DNA from 2 places in the Nocardiopsis baichengensis YIM 90130 genome. Region 2 is predicted to be linked to the other one. Evidence: riboswitches for the same ligand, from Rfam matches in the RefSeq annotation. Region 2 holds a riboswitch; the other holds the start of a gene.
The links. A riboswitch is a leader RNA that binds a small molecule or an ion and turns the genes downstream of it on or off. The one in region 2 is predicted to bind S-adenosylmethionine.

Region 1 (7,376 bases), on a different contig from region 2:
CCCTCGAGGGTCTCGTCGTTGAGGCAGTCGCCGACGGAGATGTCGAAGGCGGCGACGTCCTCCTCCTCGGCGGGCGGCGGCGAGGACGCGGGCGCGTCCTCCTCCGGCTCCTCCGGCTCCTCTGCGGGGGCCGCGGACTCCGGCGGGGCCGTGTCGCTCCCCTGCTCGCGGGCGGCCCGGTCGGCCGCCTCCTCCAGATTGGCCAGGATCGTGCCGCACCCGGAGGCGGTCAGGGCCGCACCGGCGAGCGCCAGCGCGGCGACGGTCCGCTGGGCGGCCGGAGCGAATCGGACGGGCATGGGGGAACTCCAAATCGGTGATCGGCGGGGCGGCGCCCGAGAGGGCCGGCGAGGGGCGCCGTCCGCTCCGACGCCGTTCACGGGGCCCCGGTTCCCCGGGACCGGCCGCCGATTCGCCCCGTGCCTCCAGGACATGCGAAAGGGCGGCCCCCGGTGGCCGGGGACCGCCCTCGTCGTCGCAGGCTGTTCGCCGCGTACCCGGAAGGCCGGGACGGGGACTAGAAGTCCATGCCGCCCATGCCGCCCGTCGGGTCGCCGCCGCCGGCGGCCTGCTTCTCCGGCTTCTCGGCGATGACGGCCTCGGTGGTCAGGAACAGGCCGGCGATGGAGGCCGCGTTCTGCAGAGCCGAGCGGGTGACCTTGGTCGGGTCGATGACGCCGTCCTTGAACAGGTCGGTGTACTCCCCGGTGGCGGCGTTCAGGCCGACGCCGGCCTCCAGGTTCTTCACCTTCTCCGCGACGACCCCGCCCTCGAGGCCGGAGTTGATCGCGATCTGCTTCAGCGGGGCCTCGATGGCGCGGCGGACGATGTCGGCGCCGATCGCCTCGTCGCCGGACAGGTCCAGCTTCTCGAAGGCCGGGACGCCCGCCTGCAGCAGGGCGACACCGCCGCCGGGCAGGATGCCCTCCTCGACGGCCGCCTTGGCGTTGCGGACGGCGTCCTCGATGCGGTGCTTGCGCTCCTTGAGCTCCACCTCGGTGGCGGCGCCGGCCTTGATGACCGCGACACCGCCGGCCAGGCGGGCCAGGCGCTCCTGCAGCTTCTCGCGGTCGTAGTCGGAGTCGGTGCGCTCGATCTCGCCGCGGATCTCGTTGACCCGGCCCTGGATCGCGGTGGCGTCACCGGAGCCGTCCACGATGGTGGTCTCGTCCTTGGTGACGACGACCTTGCGGGCGCGGCCGAGCATCTCCAGCTCGGTGTTCTCCAGCTTCAGGCCCACCTCTTCGGTGATGACCTGGCCGCCGGTGAGCACCGCGATGTCGCTGAGCTGGGCCTTGCGGCGGTCGCCGAAGCCGGGGGCCTTGACGGCGACCGACTTGAAGGTGCCGCGGATCTTGTTGACGATGAGCGTCTGCAGGGCGGCGCTCTCGACGTCCTCGGCGATCACCATCAGCGGCTTGCCCGCCTGGAGGACCTTCTCGACGACCGGAAGGAACTCGTTGTTGTTGGAGATCTTGGAGTTGACGATCAGGATGTAGGGGTCCTCGAGGACCGTCTCCATCCGCTCCAGGTCGGTGGCGAAGTAGGGCGAGATGTAGCCCTTGTCGAAGCGCATGCCCTCGGCGAGCTCGAGCTCCAGACCGAAGGTCTGGCCCTCCTCGACCGTGATGACGCCTTCCTTGCCGACCTTGTCCATCGCCTCGGCGATGACCTCGCCGATCTGGGCGTCGCCGGCGGAGATGGAGGCGGTGGAGGCGATCTGCTCCTTGGTCTCCACGTCCTTGGAGAGCTTGGCCAGCTCCTCGCTGATGCGGGAGACGGCGGACTCGATGCCGCGCTTGAGGCCGATCGGGTTGGCGCCCGCGGCGACGTTGCGCAGGCCCTCGCTCACCATGGCCTGGGCCAGGACGGTGGCGGTGGTGGTGCCGTCACCCGCGACGTCGTCGGTCTTCTTGGCGACCTCCTTGACGAGCTCGGCGCCGATCTTCTCGTACGACTCCTCGAGCTCGATCTCCTTGGCGATGGAGACGCCGTCGTTGGTGATCGTGGGGGCGCCCCACTTCTTCTCCAGAACGACGTTGCGGCCCTTCGGGCCGAGCGTGACCTTCACGGCGTCAGCGAGCGTGTTCATGCCGCGCTCAAGGCCGCGACGGGCTTCCTCGTCGAACGCGATCAGTTTGGCTGCCATAGACTTCCTGTCCTCCCGGGACGGGCTGATACGCGAAGGGAACGAGCCGACGCCCGCGACGGACGACCGCGGTCCGCCGGCTGTCCGGCCGCCGGCGCCCGCGGCCTCATCGTCTCGATCCTGGTTAGCACTCACTCGATCGGAGTGCTAACGATCCCCTTTTTAGCACTCCCCCATGGCGAGTGCAAACGGCCCCGGACAAGGTTCCTCTCCTGATGACCCGCAGGTCAAACAGCACATGAACGGGCCGCGCCCGGCAGTGCCGGACGCGGCCCGTGCGCGGTCGACCGGTCGGGTCAGCCCCCGGCCACCGCCGGGATGATGGAGACCTCGACGCCGTCCTTGGTGGCGGTGTCCAAGCCCTCCGCGAAGCGCACGTCCTCGTCCCCCACATAGACGTTGACGAAACGGCGGATCTTCCCGGCGTCGTCCAGGATGCGGGCGCGGATGCCCGGGTGGTTGGCGTCCAGGTCGGCCAGGACCTCCTTCAGGGTCGCGCCCTCGGCGGTGACCTGGGAGGCGTCCTGGGTGTAGGTGCGCAGGATGGTGGGGACGCGAACGCTCACGCTCATGGTGCGGGTACTCCTCGGGTGTCGGTGGTGCGGCGGTTCTCGGGGCGGCGGGTCCGGCCGGGTCAGGCCAGCCCGGCCTCGCGGAACGCGCCCAGGGAGGGCTTGATGGTGGCGGTGACGCCGGCGTCCACCGCGTTCAGGGTCTTCAGGCCGTCGCCGGTGTTCAGCACGACCGTCTCCTTGGCCGGGTCGACCGCGCCCTCGGCCAGCAGCTTGCGCAGTACGCCGGTGGTCACGCCGCCGGCCGTCTCGGCGAAGACCCCCTCGGTGCGCGCCAGCAGGGAGATCGCCTCGACGACCTCGGCGTCGCCGACGTGGCCGACCGCGCCGCCGGTGCGCCGGCACACGTCCAGCACGTAGGGGCCGTCCGCCGGGTTGCCGATCGCCAGCGACTTGGCGATGGTGTCCGGCTTGACCGGCTGGATGACGTCGTGGCCCTCCTCGTAGGCCCGGGCGACCGGGGAGCAGCCGGTCGCCTGGGCGCCGAACACCTTGTAGGGGCGGTCCTCCACCAGGCCCAGCGCGATGAGCTCGCGGAAGCCCTTGTCGATCTTGGTGAGCTGGGAGCCCGAGGCGATGGGCACCACGATCTGCTCCGGCAGGCGCCAGCCCAGCTGCTCGGCGATCTCGTAGGCCAGCGTCTTGGAGCCCTCGGCGTAGTAGGGCCTCAGGTTGACGTTGACGAAGCCCCAGCCCTCGCCGACCGGGTCGCCGATCAGCTCCGAGCAGAAGCGGTTCACGTCGTCGTAGGTGCCGTCGAGGGCCACCAGGCGGCCGCCGTAGACCGCGGCCATGACGACCTTGCCCTCCTCCAGGCCGGCCGGGATGAACACGCAGGACTCGAAGCCGGCGCGCGCGGCGGCCGCGCCCACGGCCCCGGCCAGGTTGCCGGTGGAGGAGCAGGACAGGGTGGTGAAGCCGAAGTTGCGGGCGGCCTCGACGGCCATGGCCACAACGCGGTCCTTGAAGGAGTGCGTGGGGTTGCCTGAGTCGTCCTTGACGTGCAGCGCCTCCATCCCCAGCTCGGAGGCGAGGCGGTCGGCGCGCACCAGCGGCGTCAGGCCGGGGTTCATGTTGGGCAGCTCGGCCACGCGCGCGGGGACGGGCAGCAGGGGGGCGTAGCGCCAGACGTTGTTCGGGCCGGCCGCGATCCCCTCGCGGGTGACCTCGCCGAAGTCGTAGGCGACCTCGAGGGGGCCGAAACAGAACTCACAGGCGAAGCGGGGGCCGAGCTCGTAGCGCTCGCCGCACTCACGGCAGGACAGGGCGGCTGCGGGGCCGAAGGGGCGGGCGGCGGTGCCGGCGGTCGCGGCTTCCGGGGCGCTGATCGCCATCGCGAGGCATCTCCTCTCATCTTTCCTGGCGACCGATCTGGCCCCAGGCCGGAGTTGGCACCTGCCCCGGCCGCCTCGCGGTTTTCACGAGCGCATTGAGCCGGGATGGTTGCCGGGGCTTCGCAGGGCCGGTCCCTCCACCCCTCTGGATGAGCGATATTCGGTTGTGGTCACACTGTTGTCGACGGATTCGGTTGGGAATCCGCTCATGACTGTAACGGACCTTCCGCCCGGTTTTCCATCCATGGTGACCCGGATAACACTCATGGCGCACGCCACACCCCTGTCGGCCTCCCGAGGCCTGCAGCGGGTTTGCGCTCCTGCGCGCACGGCGAGACCTACAACACCCCGAACCGGCTTTCCCGAGAGGTGAACGTTCAGGTGGACAAGGCACAGATCCTCGTCGCGTCCAACAGAGGACCGGTGTCCTACTCGGTCGACGATGCCGGAGCGCTCTCGCACCGGCGCGGGGGCGGAGGGCTGGTCTCCGGTCTGAGCGCCGCGGCCGAGCAGGGCGACACCCTGTGGGTGTGCGCCGCGCTCTCCGGCGCCGACCGCACGGCCGCATCGCAGGCCCCCGACGGCCGTATCGACCGCACCACCGACCTGGGCGGCCTCCGGGTCAAGATGATCGACATCCCCCAGGACGTCTTCGACAACGCCTACACCGGCATCGCGAACTCCACCCTGTGGTTCGTCCAGCACATGCTCTACGAGACGCCGTCGAAGCCCGCCTTCGACGCCGGGTTCCAGGAGCGCTGGGAGGACTACCGGTCCTACAACGCGGCCTTCGCCGAGGCGCTGCTGACCGGCGCGGCGGACGGAGCGCGCGTCGCCGTGCAGGACTACCACCTGGCCCTGCTGCCCCGGATGCTCCGGGGGCGCCGCCCCGACCTGCGCATCGCGCACTTCTCCCACACGCCCTGGGCGCCGCCCGAGTACTTCCGCATGCTGCCCACCGGGGTGCGCCGCGAACTGCTGGAGGGGATGCTGGGCGCCGACCACCTCGGCTTCCTCAGCCCGCGCTGGGCCGACGCCTTCCTGCGCTGCTGCGCCGAGTTCCTGCGGGCCGAGGTCGACCGGGGACGGCGCACCATCGAGTACGGCGGCCGGATCATCTCGGTGGGCGTGCACGCCCTGGGCGCCGACGCCGAAGGACTGCAGCGCCGCGCGGCCGAGCCGGACGTGGCCGAGCGCGCCGAGGCGCTGCGCGAGCGGGTCGGCGACCGCCGCCTCATCGTCCGGGTCGACCGCACCGAGCTGTCCAAGAACATCGTGCGCGGCCTGGAGGCCTACCGGGAGCTGCTGCGCACCCGCCCGGAGTGGCACGGGCGGGTGACGCACCTGGCGTTCGCCTACCCCAGCCGGACCGACGTGCCCGAGTACCGCGAGTACACCGAGCAGGTCCGGATGCTGGCCAAGGAGATCGCCGACGAGTTCGGCACCGCCGACTGGACGCCGCTGGTGCTGGAGGTTCAGGACGACTTCCCGCGCTCGCTGGCGGCCTTCTCCATGGCCGACGTCCTGGTGGTCAACCCGATCCGCGACGGGATGAACCTGGTGGCCAAGGAGGGGCCGGTGCTGTCCCGGGACGGCTGCGCGCTGGTGCTGTCGTCCGAGGCGGGCGCCGCCGACGAGCTGGCCGACGACGCCCTGACGGTCAACCCCTACGACGTGAGCGAGACGGCCGAGGCGATGCACCGGGCCCTGGCGATGCCGGCCGAGGAGCGCAGCGCGCGCTGCTCCCGCCTGGTGGAGCGGGCGTCCGCGCTGCCGCCCGCGCGCTGGTTCAGCGACCAGCTCCGGGCGCTCGGCTGAGGATCTCCTCGATCACCCCGGTCTTGGCCTCGGAGTAGTCCTGGACGCTGTCCCGGAACCGCTCGGCGAGCTCGCGCTTGGTGCGCTCGTAGAGGCCGCGGTCCCCTGCGTCGGCGCGGAGCCGGTCGCGCAGGGCCAGCATGCGCCGCGGTTCCGCGCCGTCGGCGAAGACGTGCAGGTTCATGGTGACGCCGGGGCCCTTGAAGACCCGGTGGTCGTGGAAGTCCGGCTCGGCGAAGTGCAGGGTGTAGCCCGCCTTCTCCAGCGCGGGGCGGTAGGCGTCCTCCTCGGCGGGGTCGCCTACCAGCAGCAGCACGTCGACACAGGGTTTGGCCGCCAGGCCGGGCACGGCGGTGGAACCGACGTGCTCGACGGCCAAGACGGCATCGCCCAGGGTCTCGCGGACCCGCTCGGCCTCGCGCTGGAACAGGTACGGCCACTTGGGGTCGTACTCGGTCAGGACCACGCGCTCTTCCGAACGGTCGAAGTGGCTGCCCCGCGCCTCACCGCGCACAGGCAGCCGTCCGGGGGATTCACTGGTGGGGGACATGGGGGGAGTCTCATGACCTGCGCCGCGCACGTCAACCCGGTCTCTCTTCAGGACACCCGGGCCGACCCGCCCCGCTACTTACGGCGACGGCCGGAACCCTTGCGGCGGCGGCCCGACGGGCGGGCGGCACCCTCGCGGCCGGGCCGGTCCTCCGGTTCGCGCTCGGGCAGCCCGTAAGGGTTCTTGGCGTTGCGGCGCATCACCAGCACGAGGACGACCAGCAGCGCCAGCACCAGCGCACCCCCGGCCGCCCACAGCGTCCAGGCGGGGATCGGGAGGCCGTCGTCCTCGGCGACCAGGTCCTCGTTGTACAGCGGGATGTCCTCGGCGGCGCCCTCTGCCTGCTCCAGGGCGGCCGGCGCGTTCACCACGCCGCCCTGCGCGGAGCCGGTCAGCGCCTCGGCCGCCTGGTCCGGCAGGAGCTGCGGGTGCTCCGCGCGGACCAGCGCGGCGGTGCCCGCGGCGAACCCGGCCGCGATACCGGAGCCGGAGGCCTGCTCGTAACCGCCGCCGGGGGCGGGGGCCTCCACGTCCTCACCCGGGGCGTACACGTCGATCGCCCCGGCGTCCTGGGACGGGGAGGCCTGGGACGGGGAGAGGTCGCGGCCCACCGGGCCGACGGTGAGCGCGCCATCGGAGGCCGAAGCCGCCTCGGCCGCAGGGTCGCCCGCCGGGAGCAGCACCAGCGTGCCCTCATGCGCGGCATAGGCGACCGCCTCGGCGACGCCTTCCATGTCCTGGCCCCCGGCGACACCGTCGGCGACGGCGACCACCTGCGCGCCCTCGTCGGCCGCGTACCGGATGCCGCTCTCCAGGGCGTCGCCGTCCCCGGCCGCGCCGCCCTCGGGCGCCACCCGCACCGAGAGCACCCGCGCGTCGGGCGCCACGCCCTGGAACCGGGCGGTGTGCTCGACGCCGTAGCCGGTCGCCGCGGCCACACCGGCGATCGCGGT
Region 2 (7,376 bases):
GCGGCCCACACCACCGCCGCGTCGGCGACCGAGCCGTTGGTGATCCACATCTTGGTGCCGTCGAGCACCCAGTCGTCGCCGTCGCGGCGGGCGCGGGTGCGCATCGATCCGGGGTCGCTGCCGGAGTCGGGCTCGGTCAGCCCGAAGCAGCCGATCGCCTCCCCGGCGGCCATCCGCGGCAGCCACTGCTCCTTCTGCTCCTCGGAGCCGAACTTGTGGATCGCGGTCATGGCCAGCGACCCCTGCACCGACACGAAGCTGCGCAGGCCCGAGTCGACGGCCTCCAGCTCCCTGCACGCCACGCCGTAGGCGACCGGGCCGGCGCCGGCGCAGCCGTGGCCCTCCAGGTGCATGCCCAGCACGCCCAGGGCGCCCAGCCGCTTGGCGAGGCCGCGGGCGTCCGGGATGGTCCCGGCCTCGTACCAGTCGGCGACGTTCGGCAGCAGCTCGTCGGCGGCGAACGCGCGCACGGTGTCGCGGATGTCGCGCTCCTCGCCGGTCAGCTCCCGGTCCAGGGCCAGGAAGTCGCGGGGGTCGGGGGCCGCGGCCTTGCGCTGGTCGCTCATCGGTGGTCCGTCCTTCCGTCGTCATCGGTGGGGGTCTCGGCCGGCCCGGCGCCGGGGGCGCTCTGGTGCACCGCGCCGCGGTCGATCATGGCCGCGATGTCCTCTTCGGCCAGCCCGAGCCCGGCCAGGACCTCGCGGGAGTGCTGGCCGAGCAGGGGAGGGGGCAGGGGCGGGGCGCCGTCCGCGACGCCGGAGCCCGCGCCCGAGGCCAGGCGGAACCCGGCGCGGACGGTGTCCAGCGGCCCGGCGGTGGGGTGGTCGACCCGCACCAGCACGTCGTCCCCGGCGGACTGGGCGGCCTGCACCGCGTCCAGGGGGCCGCGCACCTGCCCGGCCGGGACCCCGGCCGCCAGGAGCAGCTTCAGCCACTCGGCGGCGGGGCGGGCCCGCAGCTCGGCCTCCAGCTGGGGGATGAGCGCGTCCCGGTTGCGGATCCGGTCCGGGTTCCCGGCGAAGCGCGGGTCGGCGCCCAGGTCGGGGCGTCCCAGCACCTCGCACAGCCGCTGGAACAGCCCGTCGTTGCCGGCGGCGACCACGATGTCGGCGTCGGCGGTGCCGAACACCTGGTAGGGCACCACGGTGGAGTGGGCGTTGCCCATGCGCGGCGGCTCGGCGCCGGTGACCAGCGCCTGCTGGGCGATGTTGACCAGGCCCGACAGGGCCGAGTTGATGAGCGAGACCTCCACGTGCTCGCCCTGCCCGGTGGTGCGGGCGCGCAGCAGCGCCCCCAGGATCGCCACCGCGGCGTTGAGGCCGGAGAGCACGTCGGTCATGGCCACGCCCACCTTGGAGGGCGGGCCGTCCGGCTCGCCGGTGATGCCCATCAGCCCGCTCTCGGCCTGGACGAGCACGTCGAAGGCGGGGCGGTCGGCGGGGGTGTGCTCGGGGCCGAAGCCGCTGATGGAGCAGTACACCACGGCGGGGTTGCGCTCCCGGACCTCGGCGTAGCCCAGGCCCAGGCGCTCGGCCACGCCCGGGCGGAAGTTCTGGATCACCACGTCGGAGCGGGCGCACAGCTCCTGTACGGCCGCCCGCCCGGCGGGGTCCTTGACGTCCGCCGCCAGGCTCCGCTTCCCGCGGTTGACGGCCAGGTAGTAGGCGGCCTCCCCGCCGGCGTGGGGTGGGCCCCAGGCGCGGGTGTCGTCGCCGCGCCCGGGGTGCTCCACCTTCACCACCTCGGCCCCCAGGTCGGCCAGGAGCATGGTGGCGTAGGGGCCGGCGAGGACCCGGGACAGGTCGGCCACCCGGACCCCGGCCAGGGGGCCCTGGGCCTGCGGTGCCCCGTCGGCCGGCGCCTCGGGTCGCGCGCCGCCGTCGGGAGTGCGGCCGCCGCTGCCGGGACCGCGGTCGGACTCGTGCTCGTCGTGTGCGTCGGTGCGGTTCGTCGGGCTCATCCCTCGCTCACTCGGTCGGCTGCTCGCCGCCGCGCTGTTCGCGCAGCTGGTGGTAGGTCTCCAGGCAGCGCCGCAGCGCCGTGGTCAGGGCGGCGCCGGACTGGCCGGCGTAGCGGGTGCGCACGCGCTCGGAGATCTCGGGCAGGTCCTCGGTGACCGACAGGCCCTCGACGAGCGCGCGGAAGAACTGCTTGGCCAGGTCGGTGAGGAGCGTGGTGTCGGCGGCGACGATGCGCCCGTCCGTGACGTTGACGGCGAGCACCACGCCGAGGCGCTCGTACTGGGAATGGCTCGCGACCGCGTCGGGCAGGCGGGCGTACCCCGAGACGAGGACGACGTCGGGGTCGGCGAGCAGAGCGCGCGTGTGGTCGTGACCGTGCACGGTGTGGGCCCTTTCCGTTTCCAGGCAGCATGAGGCTCCGTAGGGCTGGAGTCTCGCGCCTGGCAGGGCGACCTGGGAAGGCAGGGCGCCCTCAGCGGGAGGGCAGTCGTCCAAGTATCCCCGCAACCGGTGCACCGCTGTCAATGCTGCGGTGCGGCCGTGTGCCGGAGGCGGGGGATCGGCGATCCCGTCGACGTCCAGGCGCATCCCGTCGACCGGACCCCGGGCCGGCTCCTCCGCGCCGACACCGTCACCACGGCCCCGCCTTGCGCAGAACCGGACACGGTGCGCTATAGTCCCGCATAGGTCATGAGCGCCAGCGCGAAGCCCCGGCTTGCTGGCCGGCAACCCTCCACCGCGGTGGGGTGCCCCGGGTGAGGACCAGGTCGAGACACGACCGATGGACGCAACGTGTCAGGCAAGCGCGGACCCCCGCGGGTTCGAGCCGGAGACACCGCCGTGCGCCGATGCCGCCGCGCGGGGACGCTCCCGGCTCCTCGGGGTCCCGATGACCCCTGAGGAGCAGTGATGACCGCAGTCGCCGAGAACCCCGCCCCCTCCGCCGTCCCCGCCGCCCGTGCGTGCGGCGCCGACGCGCCCGCCGTGCTCGGCACCGGGCTGTCGGTGCCGCTGGCCTCCGGCGGCACCGCCGAGTACGCCAACTTCGACTACGCGGCCAGCGCGCCCTGCCTGGAGGCGGTCCGCGGCGAGCTGGACGAGGCGCTGCCGCTCTACGCCAGCGTGCACCGCGGCGCCGGGTACCTGTCGCAGGTCAGCACCGCCGCCTACGAGCGGGCCCGGCGCACCGTCGCCCGGTACACCGGGGTGCGCGACGACGACGCGCTGGTCTTCGTGCGCGGCACCACCGACGCCCTCAACCTGCTGGCGCGCTGCCTGCCCGAGGGGTGCACGGTGGTGGTCTTCGCCGCCGAGCACCACGCCAACCTGCTGCCCTGGGAGCACCAGGGGAGCCGGGCCGGGCGGGTGGTGCGCCTGCCGCTGCCGCGGAGCCCGCAGGAGGCGGTGCGCGCGGCGCGCGAGGCGCTGCGGGCCGCCCCGGAGGGGCCCCGGCTGCTGTGCGTGACCGCGGCCTCCAACGTCACCGGCGAGATCTGGCCGGTGCGCGAGCTGGCCGAGGCGGCCCGCGCCGAAGGCGCCCGCATCGCGGTGGACGCCGCCCAGTACGTGCCGCACCGCCGCTTCGACCTGGCCGAGACCGGGGCCGACTACGTCGCCTACTCCGGGCACAAGCTCTACGCCCCGTTCGGGTCGGGCGTGCTGGCCGGGCGCGCCGACTGGCTCCGCGAGGCCGCCCCCTACCTGGCGGGCGGAGGTGCCACCGGCAACGTGACCGACGCGGACGTGCGCTGGAACGACCTGCCGGCGCGGCACGAGGCGGGCAGCCCGAACGTGCTGGGCGCGGTGGCGCTCGCCGCCGCCTGCCGGACCCTGCAGGAGGCCGGCCAGGAGCGCCTGCACGCCCGCGAGGAGGCGCTGCTGCGGCGGCTGCGGGCCGGGCTGGCGGCCGTCCCGGGGGTGCACGACCTCTCGCTGTGGGACCGCGGGCACCCGCGGGTGGGCATCGTGTCGTTCGTGGTGGACGGGGTCCCGGCGGGGCTGCTGGCGGCGGCCCTGTCGGCCGAGCACGGGATCGGCGTGCGCGACGGGCTGTTCTGCGCCCACCCGCTGACCCGGTACCTGCTGCCGGAGGGGCACGGGCAGGCGGTCCGCGCCAGCATCGGCCTGGGCACCACCGAGGAGCACGTCGACCGCCTCGTCGCCGCGGTGGCCGCCCTCGCGGACCGGGGTCCGCGGCTGGAGTACCGCGACGACGCCGGCCGACTGGTCCCCGTGGAGCCCTCCGAGGCGTGAGCCGGGCCGTGGGCGCGTCGGTCGGCGCGCCCACCGGCAGGCCCACTGCGGGTCCGGGCAGGTCCACCGGACGGCCCCATGACAGGGCGACCCTCCTACCGGAGTCCGGGGCGGGACCCCTATTCACTCCTGCCCCAATCTTCGCGGGTGGCTTGTTCGGGATGACTTCGGTCAAAACTTCTCTAACAAGGATTCCCGGGTGCGAAATAGGGCGGGTGTCCCTGGCGGACGGGCGCCGGCGGGCGGCCGCGGACCGTGACGGCCCGACCGGCGGGATGCGGGCGCGCATGCCGGTCCGCGGGCGGTCGAGTGGGCGGGGAGTCCGCCGGTCGGCGGGTATCCGTGCAGGTGGGTGGGTGCCTCCGCGCGCGTGCGGCGCGGTGCGAGGCCGCGCCGGATCCGGTCGGCGGAAGCGGCGCCGAACTCTCTCGATCCGGAAAAGAGCCGTTCATTCTCGGTGAATTTATCGCCGGGTGAATGACCTACCTCACAACAGGTAACATCGATCGCCAAAGGACTTCGGGAGCGCGATCGTGACTGATGAGTGGCCGGCCCAGCCGATCGTCGAGGACCACAGGATCCCCGACGTGCCCCGACCCCGTGTTGTCGGCCTGGACGGCCGGCCCGCCCCGCTCCGGGCGGCCGCCCCACCTGCCGCACCGGCCCCACCGGCGTCCGCCGCCGACCCGCTCGACCGCACCCGCCTGGCCTTCGCCGCCCGGGCCGCCCGCTACCTCGCCGCCGACGCCGGGGTCCGCCAGTTCGTCGACCTCTCCTCGGGACTGCCCACCTGCGACGCGGTCCTCTCCGCCGCGGGGGAGGGCCGCTCCGGTGTGCGCGCCCTCTACGCCGACGCCTCCAACGGCCCCGCCCTGCACGCCGGCGCCTCCCCGCACCGGGCGGCGGCGCCGGTGGTGTCCCTGTCCTGTTCCTCGCCGCACACCCTGGTGGAGCGGCTGCGAACGTGCGGGCTCGTCGACTTCGACGAGCCCGTCTGCGTTCTGCTGCTCGACACCGCCCCCGGGACCGGCGGACCCGGACCCGCCCCCGCCCTGCTGGCCGCGCTGCACGACGCCCTCGGGCCGGGCGGCCACGTGCTCGCCACCTTCCCCGAGGAGCGGCGGCACGACCGTGCGGCGCGCGCGCTCGCCCCGTTCGCGCCGCTGGAGCCCGGACTGGCCGACATCACGTGGTGGCCCTACCCCGACGAAGAGGTCGCCGCCGAGGGCAGCGGCATCGCCGGGGCCGTGGGCAGGAGGGACGGTAGCCGATGACCTCGCTCGACTGGCCCACCGAGGTTCTCGGCCAGCTGGAGTTCTACTGGGACGCCTCGCTGCGCCCCCGGCTGGACGGCCTCGGCGACGACGAGTTCTTCTGGGAACCGGTCGAACCGTGCTGGTCGGTGCGCCCGCGCCCGGACGGCACGTTCGCCGCCGACTGGGACTGGCCCGAACCGGACCCGCCGCCCTTCACCACCCTCGCCTGGCGGCTCGGGCACATCATCGTCGGCGTGCTGGAGCTGCGGGTGGACCACCACTTCGGCGACGGCACCCTCTCCCTGGCCGACGCCGCATGGCCGGGCGGCGCGGAGGAGGCTCTGGCGCGCCTGGACGCGGCCTACCGGGCCTGGTGCGCGGGGGTGAGAACGAAGGCCCCCGAGGACTTCGCCGCCCCCGTGGGCGCGGCCGAGCCGGAGCAGTGGGCCGACCTGCCCTTCGCGGTGCTCGCCCTGCACGTCAACCGCGAGGTGATGCACCACGGTGCCGAAGTGGCGCTGCTGCGCGATCTGTACCGCGCCCACCCGGCGCACGTGCGCGACGCGGTCTGACCCGACCGGCCCGGGGACGACCCCGGCACGCGCGCGTGCACGCCCTGGGCGGCCCCGGGCCCCGGGTCACAGCCCCCGCTCGGCCCAGTGCCGCCGGTGCGCCTCGACCAGCCAGGTGTCGGCCCGGTCCCGGTCCGGTTCCTCGGGAAGGGGCGAGGTCTCCAGGAGCCGCTGCAGACGGGCCTCCTGCTCGTCGGCGGCCTCCAAGGCCTCCTCCATCGTGTGCTCACCGCGGCGCAGCTCCCGGAGCCAGGACGCCCACGGCTCGGGCATCGGCAGGGTCAGGCGGCCGGTCTCCAGGATCTCGGCGCCCTGCACCCCCAGCCGCACCATGTGGTAGGCGAACTTGGTGTCGAAGCCGTACCGGTCGATGAGCTCGGGGCGGTTGGTGTGGCGCCCGGCCCGCCGGCCGAGCAGGCTGTCGCGCTGGGCGCGCAGGTAGCCCAGGCAGCGGTCGCCGACCCGGCGGGACAGGATGCGGTCGGCGCCCTCGCGCAGCTCGCGCCCGAGCAGGTCGGCACGGACGATCTCCTCCTCGGGGACGAAGAGGGGCAGCAGCACCGTCGGGTTGCCGTCCAGGGCGAGGCGCATCCACTTGCGCAGCGAGTACACGGTCAGGTCGAGGTCGCCGGGCCCGGAGCGGACGCCCTCGGGCTGGGACCGGTAGATGTACTGCTCGAAGGAGCGCAGCCCCATGACGTACTCCGGGGGCTCGACGCAGATCCCCATCTCGTCGCGGTCGTCCTGGTCGGAGACGGTGATGCCGTGGACCCCCGAACCGACCAGGCACTGCAGGACGGTGCCCTTCTCTGCGAGCTCGGCGAATTCGGGGCTTGAGTGCTTCAACGTGCGACCTCCCGCGGCCCGGGGATCGGGCCGCCGTCCAGGGTGCGGCGCCCCGCACCGGGGACCTCCCGCGGGTGGGAAGTAGAGCAACGTAGCAGGGGCGCAAGGGGGATGCGCAAATGGATTGTGCGCTGCGTGCCCGGAGCGGCTATAAGGCGTGCATGGGAGCGTGCACGGGAGTCATGGCCACTGTCAGAGATGTTCCGGAGGGCGTCCGTGACGCACTTGCGGAGGAGGCACGAGAACAGGGGTGCTCGCTGCAGAGTCTGCTCCTGTCGGTCCTGAATCGTGAGGCCGCGTTCATCGGTAACAGGAAGCTGCTGGCCGATATCGAGTGCGAGCTTGAGAGACGGAGGAGCCGGGCCGGACGCGCCCGACTCCGCTGATGTGATCAGAGCAGCCCGTACCGAAGAATGGAAATGACTCGGATGAAGGCGCGCCTGGACCGGAGCGGGCGCAGTGGGAAAAGCCGCATAGGCGTAGCGGAT

Region 1: linked by a shared signal. The riboswitch ahead of thrC (threonine synthase) and the one ahead of C892_RS0114515 (aminotransferase class V-fold PLP-dependent enzyme) in region 2 are both predicted to bind S-adenosylmethionine.

The regions. Positions count from the first base shown of each region.
Region 1 covers NZ_ANAS01000005.1:108,512-115,887, forward strand. The annotation lists gene C892_RS0104080 (septum formation family protein) at 1-299, opposite strand, end outside; gene groL (chaperonin GroEL) at 518-2,149, opposite strand; gene C892_RS0104090 (MoaD/ThiS family protein) at 2,446-2,721, opposite strand; gene thrC (threonine synthase) at 2,784-4,055, opposite strand; SAM riboswitch class I at 4,069-4,211, opposite strand; gene C892_RS0104100 (alpha,alpha-trehalose-phosphate synthase (UDP-forming)) at 4,437-5,873, shown strand; gene C892_RS0104105 (GrpB family protein) at 5,845-6,423, opposite strand; gene C892_RS0104110 (S8 family serine peptidase) at 6,498-7,376, opposite strand, start outside.
Region 2 covers NZ_ANAS01000016.1:11,716-19,091, forward strand. The annotation lists gene C892_RS0114500 (acyl-CoA dehydrogenase family protein) at 1-566, opposite strand, end outside; gene C892_RS0114505 (CaiB/BaiF CoA transferase family protein) at 563-1,960, opposite strand; gene C892_RS0114510 (DUF3870 domain-containing protein) at 1,968-2,342, opposite strand; SAM riboswitch class IV at 2,648-2,773, shown strand; gene C892_RS0114515 (aminotransferase class V-fold PLP-dependent enzyme) at 2,871-4,214, shown strand; gene C892_RS0114520 (SAM-dependent methyltransferase) at 4,748-5,488, shown strand; gene C892_RS0114525 (DinB family protein) at 5,485-6,042, shown strand; gene C892_RS0114530 (nucleotidyltransferase domain-containing protein) at 6,109-6,888, opposite strand.